Regions from separate parts of the Kitasatospora sp. NPDC096204 genome, predicted to be linked through region 1. Evidence: riboswitches for the same ligand, from Rfam matches in the RefSeq annotation. Region 1 holds a riboswitch; each other region holds the start of a gene.
What was found. A riboswitch is a leader RNA that binds a small molecule or an ion and turns the genes downstream of it on or off. The one in region 1 is predicted to bind S-adenosylmethionine.
Positions count from the first base shown of each region.

Region 1 (3,251 bases):
CTCCACCGGCTGCTCGACGTCGACCCGGCCGCCGGGCCGGCCGAACTGCTCCACCGCGCCCGCGCCGACCGCCACCTGCCGTACCTGGTGCTCGCCGCGCTCTCCCGCGAGGGCGTGCGGATGGGCGGGCACGCCCGGGCCGAGCTGCAGCGCGCCCGCGACCGGGCCGAGTGTTACGCCCGGGTCGCCCGCGACCTCGCCGACGCCACCGGCGTCCGCCCGATCCGGGACCTCCCCCTGGCCGGCTACTACCCGCCGGACCTGCCCCGGCCGCTGGGCGGACTCAGCCTCGTCAGCCCCACCGAGGCGACGCTCTGGCAGGCCGTCAACCGGCTGGTCACCGACCACCCGGTGGAGTCCGTCGAGATCACCCTGCTCGGCGAGCGGCCCCGGCACACCGCCGTCACCCTGCGCTGGCCGGCCGAGGACCCGCTGCTCGACCCCTGGTACCAGGTACGGGTCGCCACCGCCGCCCTCACCGGCGACCTCGCCACCGTCCCCGTCCGCCCCTACCTGGCCGCCGACGAACACGTGGAATGCCTGATCGCCCTCGCCGAGGAGGGGCTCGCGCGCACCTTCCTGGCCGGCGACGTGATCGACGTGGCCCAGCTCGCCGGACAGCCCTTCGACCCCGCCGAGACCGCCGCGGTCCTCGCCGCCTACCGGCTCGCCCCGGAGGCCGCCGCCCTGCTCGACCTCGCCGCCGAGCACGTGCCGCTCGGCTCCCTGCGGGACGTGCGCACCGTCCTGGAGGCCGAGGTCGCCCCCGAACTCCGCCGCCGCCGGACCCTCGCCCGCGCCCACCGGCCGCGCCAGGGGACGCTGTTGCGCCACGGCACCCTGCTGCGCCGCACCGTCATCCGGCACCAGTGGGACGAGGCCCTGCTGCTCCCGGCCGGCGGCGCCACCCTGCTGCTCACCCCGGTCGCCGACTACCTGCTCGGCGCCGAGGGCACCCGGCCGACGGCGCCCGAACGCGCCGCCGCCCTGGCCGCGCTGCGGGCCTGGGACACCACCGCCCCCGGCGGCCCGGACCCGGCCCCGTGCACCGGCCTGTCGGAGCCGCGCCACCGCTGAGCGGGCGCACCGGCCCGCCGTCGACGGTGGGGGGGCTTGGCAGCGGGCCCGGAGAGTCTTGTATCGTTCTTCGCGAATCATCCAGAGGGGTGGAGGGACCGGCCCTACGAAGCCCCGGCAACTCCCCGTTCGACCCGGCGTCCGAAGTACGCGCCGTGCCGTCCGGGATCAGTGCCAACTCCGGCCTGTCGCCAATGTGGCGCGGGAAAGATGAGGAGACACGGTGCTCTCTGTGCTGTCCTTCGCCCGGGCGCTTCCCGCCCCGGCGCTTTCGCGTACCCGTCTCGTGCCCGGCGCAGGCAATCGGCCGACTTCCGCGGCCCGTCCTCGCTGACCACCCCCGGCTCCCCGCGAGGAGCCGCCGGGAGCAGCGCCGACCCGCTGCTCCCGGGCCTTGAGACTGGAGTACCCCCACCCATGGAGAACACGAGCGGCGTCGGCGTGCTCGACAAGGTCACCTCGATCCTCGGGATCCTGGAGGCGGGCCCCGCCACCCTCGGCGGCCTCGTCGCGGCCACCGGCATGGCCCGCCCCACCGCCCACCGGCTGGCCGTCGCACTCGAACACCACCGCCTGGTCAGCCGGGACGTGAACGGCCGGTTCATGCTCGGCCCCCGGGTCGGCGAGCTCGCCTCGGCCGCCGGCGAGGACCGTTTGCTGGCCGCGGCCGGCTCGGTCCTGACCCAGCTGCGGGACCTCACCGGCGAGAGCGCCCAGCTCTACCGACGGCAGGGCGAGGTGCGGATCTGCGTGGCCGCCGCCGAGCGCCTCACCGGCCTGCGGGACACCGTCCCGGTGGGCATCACCCTCCCCATGAAGGTCGGCTCCGCCGCCCAGGTCCTGCTCGCCTGGGAGGAGCCCGAGCGCCTCCACCGCGGGCTGCAGGGCGCCCGTTTCACCGCCACCGCCCTGAGCGGCGTACGGCGCCGGGGCTGGGCGCAGTCCGTCGGCGAGCGCGAACTCGGGGTCGCCTCCGTCTCCGCGCCCGTCCGCGGCCAGTCCAACCGGGTGGTGGCCGCCGTCTCGGTCTCAGGACCGATCGAACGGCTCACCCGCCACCCCGGCGCCCAGCTCTCCCAGGCCGTCGTCGAGGCGGGCCGCCGCCTCACCGAGGCCCTGCGCCACGCCTGACGGGATGGGGGACCCGGACCAGGGTCCCCCATCCCGGCCGGGGTGCCGCCGCCCCATCCCGGCCGGGGTGCCGCCGCCCCGGGTTCAGGCCCGGGACAGCAGCACGGCGCGGGAGGGCCGGGGGATCCGGCTGATCACCGCGCCGATCAGCGTGCCGATCGACACCCCGAAGACCGCCGAGACGGCCGCCAGGACCGACTGGGCCCCGTTCCCGACCTCTATCTGCGCGGTGTTCAACAGACCGAAGGAGCCCGGCACCACGATCCAGAACGCGGGGAGGTAGAGCACCTGCCAGAGCGGACCGCCCGGCAGCCAGTGCACCAGGGTGGCCGCGACCGCGGCGGCGACCGCCCCGGCCAGGCCGCCTATCGCCGCGCCGTGCACCGACCCCACCGCCACCTGGGCGGTGACGCTGACCGCGATCACGGCGACGATCCACGGGATGGCCGAGGGCGGCGTGTGGACGTTGACCACCACTCCGGCCACCGCGATCGCCAGCCCCAGCGCGATCACCCACCAGGTGGGCTTGGCGACCTGGACGTTGGCCAGCGCGGTGGCCGGCATGCCGATCGCCGTCGCGGCCGCGGCCACCCCGGCGAGGAACAGCGCCAGCTGGACCGCGCCGGACACCAGCCGGGCGGTGCCCGCGCTGGCCGCGCCCGCGGCGATCTCGGACAACCCGGTGACCAGCAGCCCGCCCGGCAGCAGGATCGCCAGGGTGGCCACGATCGTCCGCAGCGGGCCGTCCAGCAGCGAGGCCCGCGCGAGTGCCAGGACCAGCAGGGCGACCAGGAAGCCGGCCGTGACGGGCAGCAGCGGCCGCAGGTACGGCAGCCGTCGGGCGAGCACGGTCAGCCCCACCACGATCAGCGAGCCGAGCCCGGCCGCCAGCACGTTCGCCGCCGCCGGCTGGAGGAAGAGGCAGACCCCCACGCCGACCGGCAGCGCCCCGAGATCCGCCACCCACGCGGGCCAGCGGGCCGGTGCCCGCCGGATCCGGTCCAGTTCGGCCAGCGCCCGGGGCCCGTCGAGCTCGCCCGCCC
Region 1 covers NZ_JBIWFT010000001.1:167,401-170,651, forward strand. The annotation lists gene ACIQ87_RS00555 (hypothetical protein) at 1-1,077, shown strand, start outside; SAM riboswitch class I at 1,152-1,294, shown strand; gene ACIQ87_RS00560 (IclR family transcriptional regulator) at 1,495-2,208, shown strand; gene ACIQ87_RS00565 (threonine/serine exporter family protein) at 2,293-3,251, opposite strand, start outside.

Region 2 (3,251 bases), on a different contig from region 1:
GCCCCGGGCCGAGCACTGCGGGGCCGAAAGGGAAACTCTGTTCCCAGCCGAGCGACACTCTACTCCGACTCGACCCGGAAATATTCCCGCAGGAATGCGAGCGGTCGCCCGCGCATACGGACAGTGGAATTCCGTACGCGCGGGCGACCGCGGGTTCTCCTGCGGGCTCAGCAGCCGCCGGCCACCGCCGGGATGATCGAGATGCTGGCGCCGTCCCCGATCTCGGTCGCCAGGCCCTCGGCGAAGCGCACGTCGTCGTCGTTCACGTACACGTTCACGAAGCGGCGCAGCTTGCCCGTGTCGTCCAGGATGCGGGCCGAGATGCCCGCGTGGTTCTTCTCCAGGTCGGCGACGACCTCGGCCAGGGTGGCGCCCTCGGCGGTCACCTCTGCGGCGCCGGAGGTGTAGGTGCGCAGGATGGTGGGGATGCGGACGTTGGCGCTCATGACTTCTCCTTGCGGGGGGCGGGTGGTTCAGGCGGACACGAGGCCGGCGGCGCGGAACGAGTCCAGCGTCGGGCGGATGACGGCGGTCATCCCGGCGTCGGAGACGGCGTCCAGGGTCTTCAGGCCGTCGCCGGTGTTGATCGCGACGGTCTCCTTCGACGGGTCCAGCTGCCCGGTCTCGACCAGCTTCTTCAGCACGCCGACGGTCACCCCGCCCGCGGTCTCGGCGAAGATCCCCTCGGTCCGCGCCAGCAGCCGGATCGCCGCCACGACCTCGGCGTCCGTGACGTCCTCCACCGCGCCACCGGTGCGGCGGGCGATGTCCAGCACGTACGGGCCGTCGGCCGGGTTGCCGATCGCCAGCGACTTGGCGATGGTGTCCGGCTTGACCGGCTTGATCACGTCCCGGCCGGCCTTGAACGCGGCCGACACCGGCGAGCAGCCCTCGGCCTGGGCGCCGAAGATCCGGTACGGCCGGTCCTCGACCAGCCCCAGCTTGATCAGCTCCTGGAGACCCTTGTCGATCTTCGTCAGCTGGGAGCCCGAGGCGATCGGGATCACGATCTGCTCCGGCAGCCGCCAGCCGAGCTGCTCGCAGATCTCGTACGCCAGCGTCTTGGAGCCCTCGCCGTAGTACGGCCGGAGGTTCACGTTGACGAAGCCCCAGCCCTCGCCGGCCGGGTCGCCGATCAGCTCCGAGCAGAAGCGGTTCACGTCGTCGTAGTTGCCCTCGATGCCGACCAGCTCACCGCCGTACACCCCGGCCATGACGACCTTGCCCTGCTCCAGGTCGTGCGGGATGAACACGCAGGACCGGAACCCGGCCCGGGCCGCCGCCGCCCCCACCGCGCCGGCCAGGTTGCCGGTGGAGGAGCAGGACAGCGTGGTGTAGCCGAACGCCCGGGCCGCCTCGATCGCACACGCGACCACCCGGTCCTTGAAGGAGTGCGTCGGGTTCCCGGAGTCGTCCTTGACGTGCAGCTGGGCGGTGAACCCGAGCTCCCGGCCCAGGTTGTCCGCCTTCACCAGCGGGGTCCACCCCGGGTTCAGGTTCGGCTTCGAGGCCACGTCGGCCGGAACGGGCAGCAGCGGCGCGTACCGCCAGATGGACGCCGGACCGGCCTCGATCCGCTTGCGCAGCTCCTCGGCGCCCTCGCTGCCGAACTCGTAGGCGATCTCCAGCGGGCCGAAGCACTCCAGGCAGGCGAAGCTGGGGCCGAGCGGGAAGCGGGTGCCGCACTCGCGACAGGACAGCGCGGCGGCGGGGCCGAGGTCGACGGAAACGGGTGCGGCGGTGTCGATAGCCATGATGGCGAGGCCTCTCTCCTCATCTTCCCCGTGACGCGGTCGCGCACGGGCCGGAATTGGCACCTGTCCCGCCTGGGCCTGTCGACGACAGCCGCGCGAGAAGGTTGCCGGGACGTCAACGGGCCGTTCCCTCAGTCCCTCTGGATGAGCTTGTGAAATTGTGGTGCTGCTCAACGGCGACCCCGGCGTGCAAAGGTCCGACCGCTGTACGAAGACTGTATCCGAAGGCGTCAATCCTGAACGGGACCGTCCGCCACGCGAGATGACAGATTCCACCGACCCCGCCGAGGAGACCTCCGTGCCCGCCGAACCGACCCCCGAGCTCCTCCCGCAGGCGGCGTCCTGGCTCCACCGCCGCTCCTGGAGCGCGGCCGACCGGCCGGTCCACACCCTCCTCGCCGCCAAGGAACGCACCGGCCGCACCGTCAGCGTGGTCCTCCCCGCCCTGGACGAGGAGGCCACCGTCGGCGACATCGTCCGCACCGTCCGCCGCGAGTTGATGGAACGCCTCCCGCTCGTCGACGAACTCGTCGTCGTCGACTCCGGCTCCACCGACGCCACCGCCGCCGTCGCCGCCGAGGCCGGCGCCCGGGTGGAACACCGCGACCGGATCCTCCCCCGGCTGCCCGCCGTCCCCGGCAAGGGCGAGGTGCTCTGGCGCTCCCTGCTGGTCACCCGCGGCGACATCGTCTGCTTCGTCGACGCCGACCTGCGCGAGTTCGACCCGGCCTTCGTCTCCGGCATCGTCGGCCCGCTGCTCACCGACGAGTCCATCCAGCTGGTCAAGGCCATGTACGACCGCCCGCTGGAGTCGGAGGGCGCCGTCCTGCCCGCCGGCGGCGGCCGGGTCACCGAACTCGTCGCCCGCCCCCTGCTCAACCTCCACTGGCCGGAACTCGCCGGCTTCGTCCAGCCGCTCGGCGGCGAGTACGCGGCCCGCCGCTCACTGCTCGAACGGCTGCCCTTCCCCACCGGCTACGGCGTCGAACTCGGCCTGCTGGTCGACGCCCTGGAAGTGGCCGGCCTCGACGCCCTGGCCCAGGTGGACGTCGGAGTCCGGCACCACCGCCACCAGGACGGCCAGGCCCTCGGCCGGATGGCCGCCACCATCTACCGGACCGCCCTGGAACGCCTCGACCGCACGCACCGCCTCAAGGCCTCCGCCGACCTCGTCCACCCCCACCTCACCCAGTTCACCCGCGACCCGGAAACCCGCGCCTTCACCGCGCACACCCACCCGGTGACCGCCCTGGAACGCCCCCCGATGCACACCGTCCCGGAATACGCCGCCCGTCACTGACGGGTTTGCCACGCCGAGCCCCCGGCAAGATGCCAACCATGGGCGATCTCACGACCAACCGTTCGAACGCGACCGGCACCGCCCCCGTCCTGGTGGCCTCCAACCGGGGACCGGTGTCCTTCAGCACCTCCGACGACGGCACGCTGACCCTGCGGCGGGGCGGTGGCGGCCTGGTCTCCGGCCTCTCCGCGATCGAG
Region 2 covers NZ_JBIWFT010000012.1:71,624-74,874, reverse strand. The annotation lists gene ACIQ87_RS15545 (MoaD/ThiS family protein) at 168-446, opposite strand; gene thrC (threonine synthase) at 474-1,754, opposite strand; SAM riboswitch class I at 1,771-1,905, opposite strand; gene ACIQ87_RS15535 (glucosyl-3-phosphoglycerate synthase) at 2,017-3,054, shown strand; gene ACIQ87_RS15530 (trehalose-6-phosphate synthase) at 3,093-3,251, shown strand, end outside.
Region 2: linked by a shared signal. The riboswitch ahead of thrC (threonine synthase) and the one ahead of ACIQ87_RS00560 (IclR family transcriptional regulator) in region 1 are both predicted to bind S-adenosylmethionine.

Region 3 (3,251 bases), on a different contig from region 1:
CGCCTGGAGCCGGGCCGACGCGGCCATCTCCCACCCGGTGGAGCCGGTGGCGCTGGCCGAGGCGGCGGCCACCCTGCTGCGGGCACGACTGGCCAAGCGGACTCCGGCCGTCCGCTGAGGGCGGCCCCGGCAACTGGAAAAGACAGGGGTAGAAGCGCAGGCTCCGCTCGATAGGCTGGCTCCATCCGTACGGACGTCCCCCCGGAGTGGGGAACCGACAACAGCTGGAGTCAGCCATGGTGAACGTGAACCCTGCGAACGGCGGTAGCGACCCCGCGCAGGTGGTCCGCACCTGGCCGGACCTCCTGGCGGCACTGTTGCAGGGGCAGGACCTCGACCGCTCGTCCACCGCGTGGGCGATGGACCGGATCATGAGCGGCGAGGCGTCCCCCGTACAGGTGGCCGGGTTCATGATCGCGCTGCGGGCCAAGGGCGAGTCGGTCGAGGAGATCGGCGGCCTGGTCGACGCGATGTACGCGCACGCCGAGCCGCTGGACATCCCCGGCCCGGCGGTGGACATCGTCGGCACCGGCGGCGACCGGGCGAAGACCGTCAACATCTCCACCATGTCCGCGATCGTCGCGGCGGCCGCCGGCGCCAAGGTGGTCAAGCACGGCAACCGGTCGGCCTCCTCGAGCAGCGGCTCCTCGGACGTGCTGGAGAAGCTCGGGGTGGCGCTGGACCTCTCCGCCCGGCGGGTCGCCGAGGTGGCCGAGGAGGTCGGGCTCACCTTCTGCTTCGCGGCGAAGTTCCACCCCTCGATGCGGCACGCCGCCACCGCGCGGCGCGACCTCGGGGTGCCGACCTCCTTCAACATCCTCGGCCCGCTGACCAACCCGGCCAAGGTCACCGCGCACGCCATCGGCTGCTTCGACACCCGGCTGGCCGGACTGATCGCCGGGGTGCTGGCCGAGCGGGGTGCGACGGCGCTGGTCTTCCGCGGCGACGACGGGCTGGACGAGCTGACCATCACCACCACCTCGCAGGTCTGGCTGGTGCGCGACGGGGTGGTCACCCGGACCGCCTTCGACCCGCGGGACGTCGGCATCGAGCTGGTCGGCATCGAGGCGCTGCGCGGGGCCGACGCCTCGTACAACGCGGAGGTCGCGCGGCGACTGCTGGCGGGGGAGCACGGGCCGGTCCGGGACGCCGTCCTGCTGAACACGGCGGCGGCGCTGGTCGCGCTCGACCTGAGCGACGCACCGCTCACCGAGCAGCTGGCGGCCGGCATGGAGCGGGCCGCCAGGGCGATCGACTCCGGCGCGGCCCAGGACCTGCTGCGGCGTTGGTCGGAGGCCACCAGCCGGAGCTGACACGGCAGTTGAGGGGCCTGTGGGAATTCCTCCCGCGGGCCCCTCGCGCTGTCCGGATGCCGGACGCCCGTTTGACCGCCCGATGGGCGCGGCCTAGAGTCTTCGCCAGGTCATGAGTGACAGCGCGAAGCCCCAGCTTGCTGTCCGGCAACCCTCCGTCCGTGGCGGGGTGCCCTGGGTGAGGACCGGGTCGTCACGGCAAGCCGTCCGTGCGACAAGCGCGGACGCCGGACGAATGACACTCCCGGGGTCCCTTGCCCCGTGAAGGAGTGCATCCTCATGTCCCCCATCGCCACCGACATCTGCGCCGCCCCGCTCGCCGTCCTCGGCACCGACGTCCAGGTCCCGCTCGCCAGCGGTGAGAAGGTCGGCTACGCGGCACTCGACTACGCGGCCAGCTCGCCGGCGCTCCAGCGGGTGTGGGACGACGTCGCCGCCTACGCGCCGTACTACGGCAGCGTCCACCGCGGGGCCGGGTACCTCTCCCAGCTGTCCACCGACCTGTTCGAGCAGAGCCGCCGCACCGTCGGCGAGTTCCTCGACCTGCGCGAGGGCGACCAGGTGGTCTTCACCCGGGCCACCACCGACTCGCTCAACCTGCTGGCCGCCGCCGTTCCGGCCGGCACCCGGGTGTTCGCCTTCGAGACCGAGCACCACGCCTCGCTGCTGCCCTGGGCGCACGCCGGACTGGACGTCACCTACCTGCGGGCGCCGCGCTCGCGGGCCGAGGCGGTGGCCGCGCTGGACGCCGCGCTCGCCGAGGCGCCCGAGGGCCCCAAGCTGCTCTGCGTCACCGGCGCCTCCAACGTGACCGGCGAGCTGTGGCCGGTCGCCGAGCTGACCGGGACCGCGCACCGGCACGGCGCCCGGGTGGTGCTGGACGCCGCCCAGCTGGCGCCGCACCACCGGGTCTCGGTACGCGAACTGGACGTCGACTGGATCGCCTTCTCCGGCCACAAGATCTACGCGCCGTTCGGCGCCGGGGTGCTGGCCGGCCGGGCGGACTGGCTGGACGAGGCCGAGCCGTACCTGGCCGGCGGCGGGGCGACCCGGACGGTGGCCCGGGAGGCCGACGGCTCGGTGGCCGTGCAGTGGCACACCGGCCCGGCCCGGCACGAGGCCGGCTCGCCGAACGTCATCGGCGCCTACGCGATCGCCTCGGCCTGCCGGGCGCTGACCGAGGCCGGCTTCGACGCGCTGGAGGCCCGTGAGCGGCAGCTGGTCGCCCGGCTGACGGCCGGGCTGGCCGAGATCCCGCAGGTCAAGGTGCTGAACCTGTTCGGGGCCGACTCCGCCCGGGTGGGCGTGCTGTCCTTCGTCGTCCGGGGCTGGAACAGCTCGCACTTCTCGGCCGCGCTCTCGGCCGAGTACGGCATCGGGGTGCGCGACGGCCTGTTCTGCGCCCACCCGCTGGTGCGCACGCTGCTCGGGGACGAGGACGTCGCGCCGTCCGAGTGCGGGGCGCCCGAGCCCTCGCTGCCGGGCGAGCGCAGCCTGAACGCGATCCGGGTGAGCTTCGGCGCCGGGACGCCGGACGAGCACGTCGACCGCTTCCTGACCGCCGTCCGGGAGCTGGTCACGGACGGTGCGGCGTGGAACTACCGCAACGAGGGCGGGCGTTGCGTCGCGGACTCTCGGCGCGAGGGCTGACCGCTACTCGTCCAGACCGAGGGCGAAGGCGGCCTCCAGGTCGTGCTGGGAGTAGGTGCGGAAGGCGATCTGGGTCTCGGTGTGGGCCACGCCCGGGACCTTGTTGAGCCGGCCCGGGATGACCTCGGCCAGGTCGTCGTGCCGACGCACCCGCACCATCGCCACCAGGTTGTAGCCGCCGGTCACCGAGTAGACCTCGCTGACGCCCTCGATGGCGGCGATGGACTCGGCGATCTCCGGGATGCGGTCGACACTGGTCTTGATCAGGACGATGGCGGTGATCACAGT
Region 3 covers NZ_JBIWFT010000009.1:173,960-177,210, reverse strand. The annotation lists gene ACIQ87_RS12645 (hypothetical protein) at 1-118, shown strand, start outside; gene trpD (anthranilate phosphoribosyltransferase) at 237-1,313, shown strand; SAM riboswitch class IV at 1,422-1,540, shown strand; gene ACIQ87_RS12635 (aminotransferase class V-fold PLP-dependent enzyme) at 1,593-2,963, shown strand; gene ACIQ87_RS12630 (Lrp/AsnC family transcriptional regulator) at 2,967-3,248, opposite strand; gene ACIQ87_RS12625 (rhomboid family intramembrane serine protease) at 3,245-3,251, opposite strand, start outside.
Region 3: linked by a shared signal. The riboswitch ahead of ACIQ87_RS12635 (aminotransferase class V-fold PLP-dependent enzyme) and the one ahead of ACIQ87_RS00560 (IclR family transcriptional regulator) in region 1 are both predicted to bind S-adenosylmethionine.